DNA from 2 places in the Paenibacillus sp. FSL R5-0713 genome. Region 2 is predicted to be linked to the other one. Evidence: riboswitches for the same ligand, from Rfam matches in the RefSeq annotation. Region 2 holds a riboswitch; the other holds the start of a gene.

Evidence for each region. A riboswitch is a leader RNA that binds a small molecule or an ion and turns the genes downstream of it on or off. The one in region 2 is predicted to bind FMN.
Region 1: linked by a shared signal. The riboswitch ahead of MKZ12_RS17305 (DMT family transporter) and the one ahead of ribD (bifunctional diaminohydroxyphosphoribosylaminopyrimidine deaminase/5-amino-6-(5-phosphoribosylamino)uracil reductase RibD) in region 2 are both predicted to bind FMN.

Annotation. Positions count from the first base shown of each region.
Region 1 covers NZ_CP150229.1:3,909,789-3,914,952, reverse strand. The annotation lists gene MKZ12_RS17310 (amidase) at 1-1,008, opposite strand, end outside; gene MKZ12_RS17305 (DMT family transporter) at 1,339-2,319, opposite strand; FMN riboswitch at 2,464-2,617, opposite strand; gene MKZ12_RS17300 (DinB family protein) at 2,702-3,202, opposite strand; gene MKZ12_RS17295 (CGNR zinc finger domain-containing protein) at 3,347-3,898, shown strand; gene MKZ12_RS17290 (amidohydrolase family protein) at 4,010-5,164, shown strand, end outside.
Region 2 covers NZ_CP150229.1:4,327,006-4,332,169, reverse strand. The annotation lists gene MKZ12_RS19255 (peptidylprolyl isomerase) at 220-651, shown strand; gene MKZ12_RS19250 (hypothetical protein) at 835-2,139, shown strand; FMN riboswitch at 2,330-2,496, shown strand; gene ribD (bifunctional diaminohydroxyphosphoribosylaminopyrimidine deaminase/5-amino-6-(5-phosphoribosylamino)uracil reductase RibD) at 2,817-3,920, shown strand; gene ribE (riboflavin synthase) at 3,947-4,615, shown strand; gene MKZ12_RS19235 (bifunctional 3,4-dihydroxy-2-butanone-4-phosphate synthase/GTP cyclohydrolase II) at 4,647-5,164, shown strand, end outside.

The DNA of each region.
Region 1 (5,164 bases), 420 kb from region 2:
GGAGGTCAGAGCACGGCCCATGGAGCGTTCCATGGAAGAGATCATCGCGGCCATCTCTCCACTGTTCATCATGTAATAGTTCTCCATTAATCTGACGCCGTTGACTGGACTCAGCTTTTCTTCAACATGATGACCTTGTTCTTCCAACCAGCGAACGAGCTTGAATACAGACTCCTTGGCTTCTGGACTGACGGGTGTACCTACGGGCGAATCGGTTGTGTATGCAATTTTCAGTTTGCGTTGATGTGGATAGCTCATATCTGCCAAGTAACTGCCTGGAAAGAGTGGCGCATGAAACGCAGCTTCAGGCTGTATGACTTGTAAAGTATCCAGCAATGCAGCACTGTCCCGAACCGAGCGAGAGAGGGCAAAATCAATCGATGCGCCTTGCCATTGACGACCAACTCCCGGTCCTACAGGTGTGCGCCCGCGGGTTGGCTTCAATCCAAACAATCCGCTAAAGGAAGCCGGGATACGAATCGAACCGCCTCCGTCACTGGCTCCAGCCAGGGGAACAATACCCGAAGCTACAGCGGCAGCGGCACCACCGCTTGATCCACCTGGAGAGTGATTGATATTCCAGGGATTGCGACTTGGGCCATGGAGGCGGGGCTCCGTAATATTTTTCAAGCCAAACTCGGGCGTGTTCGTATGTCCTATGATGATAAAACCCGCATCACGGAGTCGAGTGACAAAATTGGAATTGCGTAATGCCCGATGCTCGCTGAACAGACGGGAGCCTGAAGTCAGAAATTCACCTTCCAAGGATTGCGAGATATCTTTCAGGAGCAGGGGCACACCGGCAAAAGGTTGTTCTCCAGGGCGAACCAAGCTTGCTTCCTCCCGTGCGCGAGTTTCGTATGTACGAATAACCGCATTGAGTTGCGGATTCACTTCTTCAAGGCGTGCAAACGCCGCTTCCAGCAATTCAACCGGGGATACTTCCCGGGATCGGATCAGTTCAGCCAAACCTACGGCGTCGTAGGAGGTATATGAGAATGAAGACATTATGATCGTTCCTCTCTGAATATAATTCATCTGTTTATTCCATATGTCATCGTACCACCGGATTGGACAAAAGACAAAACATAGAAGAGACGTAGTGCAATGATTTGCATATTCGATATGAGGTTGAAGGGAAAAGAGGGGAGGAGTTTCGATATCAGTTGCGATATCGAATAAAATAGGGGGTTAGTAGCTCGTATTACTCATTGAGAAAATGATCTAGTCATATCAATGGAGTGGAAATGAAAAAGCCATTGCTCATCTAATCCGATGTACAATGGCTTTCTTTTAATATTTGATAATTATTGATCTATATGTGATGCGGATATTACCTTACTCTGTTCGCAGCTTTGGTGCGGCATCGGCCACAGTGGATGATCTTTCTTGCTGTTTGGAAATGGCAAAGAGGGCAACCCAGATCAAGATGAAACCAAGCAACTGCTCCCATGTAATCAGTGTACGGAAAGCAATCCAGTTCACCAACACACCTGCCATCGGGAAGCTAAGCTCTGCGAGTGTTGCAACAGAAGCTTTGGTTGACGACAGACCTTTGTAATACAGCAGAAGACTTAGCAGACCTGGTAACAATGCCTGACCAAGAATATTGAGGATAACAGCAGTCTGTTCACCCGTTCCGGACGGAAATGTCCATGCTGCACCTTCGTTCCACGTCATAAAAATAAGGAGCGGGAGCGCAACGACAAAGCGAAGGGAGGTGACGGTTTCGTAACTCGCCTGTCCCAGCATCAATCGTCCCATAACGGTTGAACCTCCCCATAAGGCAGCAGCCCCAAGGGATAACAAGCTTCCAGCATGAATCCAGTTGTCCCAGTTACCTAATGGCAATGTGAAGCCGAATGTGAGCAGATACGTTCCTGCTAATGCGATGAAGAACAATCCACCGAAGCGACGTGGTAACGTCTCTTTCAATAACAGCTTAGCCAGCACGATAGCGAAGAGTGGTTGCATTTTTTGCAATAAAAGAACCGTGTTCGGATCATTATGAGTAAGTGCCATGGTGAACAACACCGTTGCGAGAGCTGAACCTCCCCATGAGATAAAGATCACGGCAATCCAGTGGCGAGCACGCAGGTTTTTCAGATCAGCCCGAAATTTCCACAGCACAGGAATGGCGATCAGACTGACAATGATATGTTCCACCAGTACAATCTGCGTGGATGTCATCGTATTTAGCAAAATAATGCGGAAGAGTGGGTCGACCCCCCATAAAGCGGCGCCGAGAACTACAAGCCAGAATCCGGTATTACTTCGTTCCTTGCGGTAAACAGGTGATGCTGCTGATGTCTTTTCCATATTCAGGACTCCTTCGTCAGAACACGGAATCTTCAGTTGGCAAAATCGACAAAAGCCCCCGTTTTGGTATATACCAAATAAACGGGGGCTCATCCAAGGACATGCGTCAGGAAAGAGGCCTTCCCGTGAACGGCATGTCAATGTGTTGATCTTCTCTCATCCGGACTGTACCGTCGGCCTTGGATTCACACCAAGTCAGTCGCTAAATGTCCTTTGTTAAGAACAAATAGCGAGTCGCGGGCTGGTTCCGAAGAACATCACCGCCGGTTGGGAATCGCACCCTACCCCGAAGATCCTATTCAATTATATAGTGGGTTGAACAAGCTGTAACATTAATAAGTTCATCTTATTCCTGTAAGCGCTAGCAGTTCAAGCATTTTTTTTAGAAAACGATTTTCCAGCTTCCTTGCTGTCTGCGAAGCAGCACAATCTGTCCTGCGTGATAGGCATCGTGAAGTATCCAGCGGGCAAGTTCGTGTGCCCATTTCTCTTCAGAGTCCATATAAGCAGCTTCAAGGTCTGACTCTTCAAGTGCAGCCAATTGATCTCGCAACTGTTGGGCTAATCGAGTTGTACTCTTCATCAGTGTATTCCATCCGGCTTCATCCGTTGCATCCCCAGGATTGCCAAATGTGTATTCATTGGAGTCTACAGCAGGAAGGGTAGGTTCTTTACCTTGCATGCGACATAATAAGCGATGATTGTAATAATACATATGGTTAACCAACTGCCAGATGCTTAATCCTCCTGAGGGTGGAATCCAGGCGGCTTGCTCTGCTGTAAGACCTTCCAAAGACTTCGACAAAGGTACAATCCAATTGCATTGATCCCATGTATCATCCTTTTGAATCAGTAACACATCTAATGCTGTTGTTTTCGTCATTGCCGTTCCTCCTTAAGTATTATTGTGATGTGTGACGTAACTAGCTAAAACTGATTAATGAGGTTACACTTAATATAACACATCAAAGACAGAGTGTAACCACCTTTATTGAATTAAGATGGTTACACTAAACGGAGGTAGACAATGGACAGACTTTGGACTGATTTTGTAAACAGCGATTATCACGATTGGCGTGGGGGAGATCGATCGGAGGACAGGCTCGGGAAGGCGAACTGGCAGCGAGATTTTCTGGATCGATGGCAACTTCAGGCTTCTGTTCCTGCTTCTCCAGAAGATGAGTTATTGATGAGAGACTTCAGGAATGAATTGATGGCTCTTGGAGCCCGCTTGTCTTCTGGAGCATCATTAACGGATGAAGAACAACAATGGCTGAATGATGTTATGGAAGCAGGGTATGTAAAAAGAACATTGACTACAATTGATCAGGGACTGAAACTCCAACTAATAGCTGTAGAAGCTCATTGGCAACAGGTTATGGCTGAGGTAGCTGCTGACTTTGCAACAACGTTGGTGGAGGGAGAAGGGGGCAGAATTCGGATCTGTGATAATTCGGATTGCCGCTGGATGTTCTATGATGATACCCGAAGCAGAACTCAGAAGTACTGTGATGATAAGATGTGCGGCAACCTGATGAAGGTCAGAAGATTTCGAGCCAAACGCAAAACCCAAAATTGAAAAATATTAACAACAGCTATATAATGTATATATACTAGCGAAATAATAGTCAGAAGCAGTACGGGTTCGTATGCAGGATGTAATCGTCTTTCAAACCAAAATAGATGGGAGATGTGTCTTGTGAAGACTAGTTATCTGTTGAAAAATGGCTGCGTGTTGTCGATGGATGCACGGATTGGACAGTATAAAAGGGCGGACGTTCTAATTCAGGATTCATTAATCATGGCGATTCAACCCGATCTGGATATTCCGGATGTGGAGGTCATCGATGCTTCATCCATGATTATTATGCCTGGGCTGGTGGATACACATCGGCATATGTGGGAATCACTGGTCAAAACAGCGGGAACCAATTGGTCATTGCCTGTTTATTTGCAGAATCTCTATTATGGTGCGATGGGAAGCAAGCTCCGCCCACAGGATAGTTATATTGCTAACCTGCTCGGTTCCTTGGAAGCGCTTAATGCAGGTGTTACGACAGTGTTGGATTGGAGCATGCCGTATTCCTCAGACCATACGGATGAACTGATTCGTGGTCTTCAGGATGCGGGGATTCGGGCAGTATTTGCTCACGGAGTTCCTGGTGAGACGAACTACTGGAACCGGGATAGTCAACTGACATATTCAAACGATGTGCGAAGAGTCAAAGAACGTTATTTTTCATCACGGGATCAATTGCTTACTTATGGGCTTGCTATTCGTGGTCCAGAGTTCAGTCATTGGGATACAACGGTAAAAGAGATCGAGCTGGCCCAAGAACTGGATGCCATCTGTTCCATGCACGCCGGATTTGGCAGCTGGGGATCGGTAGATCGCTCGGTTAGTCACATGTATGAAGCGGGGTTATTAAGTCCTCGAGTAAATATTGTTCATGGTAACACCATGGGGATGGATGAATATAAAATGTTGGCGGATAGCGGTGCTTCCCTGTCGGTCACACCTGAGGTTGAAATGATGATGGGTCATGGATACCCGGCCACCGGCTATTTTCTTGAACATGGGGGAACCCCTACACTAGGTGTAGATGTTGTCACGTCCACAGGCGGAGATATGTTCTCGCAGATGAAGTTTGCACTTCAGGCAGAACGATCCAGAGCCAACGAACAACTTCTGCAGCAGGGTGAGATGCCAGGTGAATTGAACTTGCAGTCCAGCCAAGTACTGAGATTTGCAACTTCGGCTGGTGCACAAGCATTGGGATTGGAGCAGAAGGTCGGTACGTTGACCCCAGGAAAGGAAGCAGATCTGATCATGATTCGTACTACG
Region 2 (5,164 bases):
ATTCAGGATATAGAGATTCTATAGTTGAAGCAGATGAAAAGGGAACTTCCTTTTTCGTCTGCTTTTTACGTATTCGGACTAAATTGTGAAAAAAGTTGCCGTTTTTTTTGCGATCCAGTCATTTTCGGTGTACACTAAGAAAAGTGCTGTAATGCTTGACCCAGGGTCATGCGTTTTGGCACCATTAACGATGGTCAATACGAAAGGAGTCATTTACATATGGCGAAACAAGCGAAAATTAAATTGGCAAACGGCGGAGAAGTTCTGATCGATCTGTTCGATCAAGAAGCTCCCAACACAGTAGCAAACTTTGAGAAACTGGCTAACTCCGGTTTCTACAATGGTCTTACATTCCACCGCGTTATCCCGGGCTTCGTAGCTCAAGGCGGATGCCCTAACGGTACTGGTGCAGGTGGCCCAGGTTACACAATCAACTGTGAAATCAACCCGAACAAACATGAGCGTGGAACACTGGCTATGGCACATGCTGGCCGTAACACAGGTGGAAGCCAGTTCTACATCTGCTACCAACCACAACCACATTTGGATGGACAACATACTGTATTTGGTAAAGTAACCAAAGGTATGGAGTTCGTGGACGCTTTGGAAGGTAAAGACAAAATGGAGACTGTTGAAGTTGTAGAAGCTTAATAAGCTTTGTAACGTTGACTTACTTGATTTAAACTCGGAGTGCTTCTTTTTATAGAAGCACTTTTTTTATTTTCATCATGAAATAGTGCAAAATGAGCATAATGGATCTGGCGAAAGTTCTGGCATGGGGTTATTCTGTCGTTAGACGAAGCGACAAGGGAGGATGAAGAACCTTTGAATACAGTGGATCAATTACGTTTGTTAAAACAAGTCTATAGCGGACCCACACGATGGGACGAAAAACTACAGGCATCCCGACATGATGTTTCTCAGAGTATATCCACACCGGATTTAGAAGCGCTTGAGACAGCGGGGCATGAACCGAACCGGTTTGTACGTCCGGGGCATGATGAAACGATCACTGAGCTGAAACAACTTGCAAATCAATGGACGATAAATGAAGCAGCACAGGCCTTTGTCGCATCGATGTGGTCAGCACCCATGATCTGGCGCTCGCTGATTACGGGCAAGCTTATTGCAAGCGGTATGCCAAGCCATGAACACACGCCATATCCATCTTCGAGTACTTGTCAGATCTGCGGATTAAGCGTAGATCAAGCAACCGACTCGACGTTGCAATGGTATTGGCGCATGACCAATGGAACACCTTTGGATGGAAATCCCTTTGGACATGTACTGGCACTTCGAGAGCTAGCTTCCGCGCAGGAGCTTCCAATACCTAATGATTACGACCACTGGACACTCCGTGCGGTGTTAACGGTGCTGCGCCAATTACCTCCAAAAACACGCTACAGCAAAGCAGCAATAGCACTCAAGAAGGAACGTCTTTTGCCTACACAAAAGGAATATGCCTATCGGGACTTGCTTGAGACATTAGCTCTGATTGGCATACTGGATACGCCGGAACATCCCGGAATGATCACGGAATTTACTTCTTACATACAGCGTGACGCGCGCCCCAATGTGCGGGTTGAGGTACAGGCGCCTCTGGCGTGGTGGGACTCATCTGTCGGAATCAATGAGAACAACCTGAACAAGATATTCCATGATTTTGATCTGAGTAGCATATCTCTTGCGGATAAGCCTGAAGAGAGTCCACCTGTAAAGGAAACGATCCTGGGAGCATTGGAGAAGATGAGAAGTGTTCGAGGGAAAGTGCCAAAGAAATCTCCTGATGCAGGCACAGGGGAGGCAGAAGCTGGAGATGTGTATGCTGTTCGGGTCCAGGAAGGTGTATGGGTGACGGTATACTGTCATGAAGTCAGAGACAAACGCGTTATCGTTGAATATCTCGATGGTGTCTTTCCTGACATGCCGGGAAAAACCGATTTGCAGAGAACGTTTCGACCGAGAACGACTGGACGCTGGCAATGCTCGGCTATCGCGATCGATTCCACAAGTTGGGTCAGAAGAGTTGCGAGAGGTATTCCGCTTCCCAGTTCGCCGCTACCAGAACCTGACCGCTTGCCATTTCACAATGCCAAAGATTTGAAGCATATGGTGCGTTGGTGTTTTCCTGATATGTAGAATGCTGTGATGGAACTGAGAAGGATGTAAACTAAATCTAAAATCTAAAAACTTAAAATCGTGTCTCTTAGTGAGATGCGGTTTTTTTTTTGCTGTATCTTAGCTTATTAAAAGTTAGTATGTGACAAAAAGGAACAAAAAACAATTGATTTTTTGGCATTAAAGTGCTAACATCCAATTAATAACGAAAGCAATCCTTCAGGGCAGGGTGCAATTCCCTACCGGCGGTGATGCAGAGAGTGTAAGGACACATGTCCAGCACTTGATGCAAAGTCCGTGACCTGTCTGCCTGTGGCAGATGGCTGATCTGGTGTAATTCCAGAACCGACAGTATAGTCTGGATGGGAGAAGGAGAGGTGCAGACCTAACAGGTTTGCATTCAGCAGGAGTTTGGCTGTACAGTCACGATGTGTTTGTCTTGCACTGTACAGGGAAGATCCGGTTAGGCCGGACAGTTCCATACATATGCCACACGATAAAGCTCTTTACCTGTAATTGATGTTCATTAAGGTATGTGTCTATTTTCACTTGCCCGAAATGAAGTTTTGGGCAAAGTGTTGGCGTGCTGTATCCATTTGGCTCCTGTTGTTGACATTTGTCTCTCATCATCCCCATCGAACGGTTGTTCGACGGGGATTTTTTAATAAACAAGACTTTAAACCGCGGGGTGAACGGATTTGGAAATGATCAATGATGAATTTTATATGGCACTGGCACTAGATATGGCGGAACGAGCACAGGGACAGACGGGAATTAATCCGGTTGTTGGATGTGTGGTTGTGAAAGAGGGGCGTATTGTAGGCCTTGGGAGCCATCTGAAACGTGGAACCGGTCATGCGGAGGTACATGCACTGAACATGGCGGGCAGCGATGCAGAAGGCAGTACGGTATACGTTACACTTGAGCCCTGCAGTCATTATGGCAAGACGCCACCTTGCAGTGAACGCCTGATTCATGAAAAGGTAAAACGTGTTGTGGTATGTTGTGAAGATCCAAATCCGCAAGTATCCGGCAGAGGCATAAGCATGCTTCGTCAACAAGGCATTGAAGTTGAAGTTGGCGTACTGCGTGAGCGTGGAAGACGCATGAATGAAAAATTCATTAAATTTATTACAACAGGCCTTCCTTTCGTGACACTGAAAACGGCTACGACTTTGGATGGGAAAATTGCCACTCGCAGCGGAGACAGTAAGTGGATCTCCAACGAGTCCGCTCGTGAGATTGTGCATGCCCTTCGTCATCGTCACCAAGGCATTATGGTTGGTGTCGACACGGTGATCGCAGATAATCCGGAGCTTACAACCCGCTTGCAAGTGGAAGGCATCAGCCCGGTACGAATCGTGGTGGATTCCAAGTTGCGTCTTCCAGTAGGTTCCAAAATGGTTAAGGATGGTCTTGCTCCAACATGGGTATTGACAACAGACGAAGCCAGTCCTGAAGCTGCTGAACGTTTGGAAGCCTACGGTGTTGAAATTATCCGCTGTGGTCCTGGACCACGTGTGGATCTGTTAAACGGACTTAGCAAGTTGGGTGAGCGTGAGATTGGTTCGATTTTGCTTGAAGGCGGAGGCACTCTGAATGGAGCGATGCTGGAGGCACGGTTGGTCGATCGACTGCTCATGTTTATCGCTCCTAAGATTGTAGGCGGTTATGATACACCTGGCAGTTTCCGCTTCGAGGGTGTGGAACGTATGAATCAGGCAATTCAATTGAATCAGTTGGAGATCGAACAAGTTGGAGATAATATCAGCATTGGCGGTATTCCGGTGTGGCCTGAATAAATAAATTAAACAAGGGAGGCGGCAGCATGTTTACCGGTTTGGTGGAAGAAGTTGGTCAGATCCGGCGTATTGGTCGGAAAGGCGAAGCGATGGTCCTGAATATCGGAGCTTCCGCCATCATGGACGATCTGAAGATAGGTGATAGTGTAGCAGTGAACGGAGTATGTTTAACTGCGACAACGTTGGAAGGTGGCGGCTTTACCGCCGATGTCATGCCTGAAACGTATCGCCATTCCAATCTCAGTCAGCTGCAATCCGGCAGTAAAGTTAATCTGGAGCGGGCCATGCAATCCGGTGGCCGTTTTGGCGGACATATCGTTCAGGGCCATGTCGATGGTACTGGAGTGATTGGCAGTATAACACGTGATCAGAATGCGATTGTGTTTGAGATCAAGCCGGATGATCACCAGTTGTTCAAATACCTGATCCCCAAAGGATCGGTTACACTGGATGGCATTAGCTTGACCGTTGTCCATACATCGGATACCGCATTCACGGTTTCCATTATCCCGCATACCATTGGTGAAACTGTACTAAATGTGAAAAAGACAGGGGATACCATTAATATCGAATGCGATATTTTGGGCAAATATGTGGATCATCTGCTCCAGTATGGGAGAGGACATCGAGAGACGGGTGCTGGCAAGCCGCGCAGTATCAGTGAAGATTTTCTCGCCAATCACGGATTTGCATAAATAGAGAAAGAAATAAACTGGAGGTGGGACAATGTCAGAACAATCCATTTTGGACACGATAGAAGCAGCCATATATGATCTCATGCGTGGCAAACCCGTCATTGTTGTGGATGATGAAGATCGGGAGAATGAAGGCGATTTTATCGCTTTGGCTGAAAAGGCGACACCTGAAGTCATTAATTTCATGATTACTGAAGGTAGAGGTCTGGTCTGTGTTCCGATTACACAACAACGTGCGGATGAACTTAACTTGAAACCAATGGTTCAACAAAATACGGATTTCCACGGAACTGCCTTCACGGTCTCTGTGGACCACAAAGATACTACAACCGGTATCTCGGCACATGAACGCTCTATTACCGTGAAAGGTCTGATCGATCCTGAGGCGAAAGCCGGGGACTTCCGTAAGCCTGGTCACATGTTCCCGCTGATTGCAAAAGACGGCGGTGTACTTCGTCGTGCGGGCCACACAGAAGCGGCAGTAGATTTGGCCATTATGTGTGGTTCGTATCCCGCAGGCGTTATCTGTGAAGTGATTAAGGAAGATGG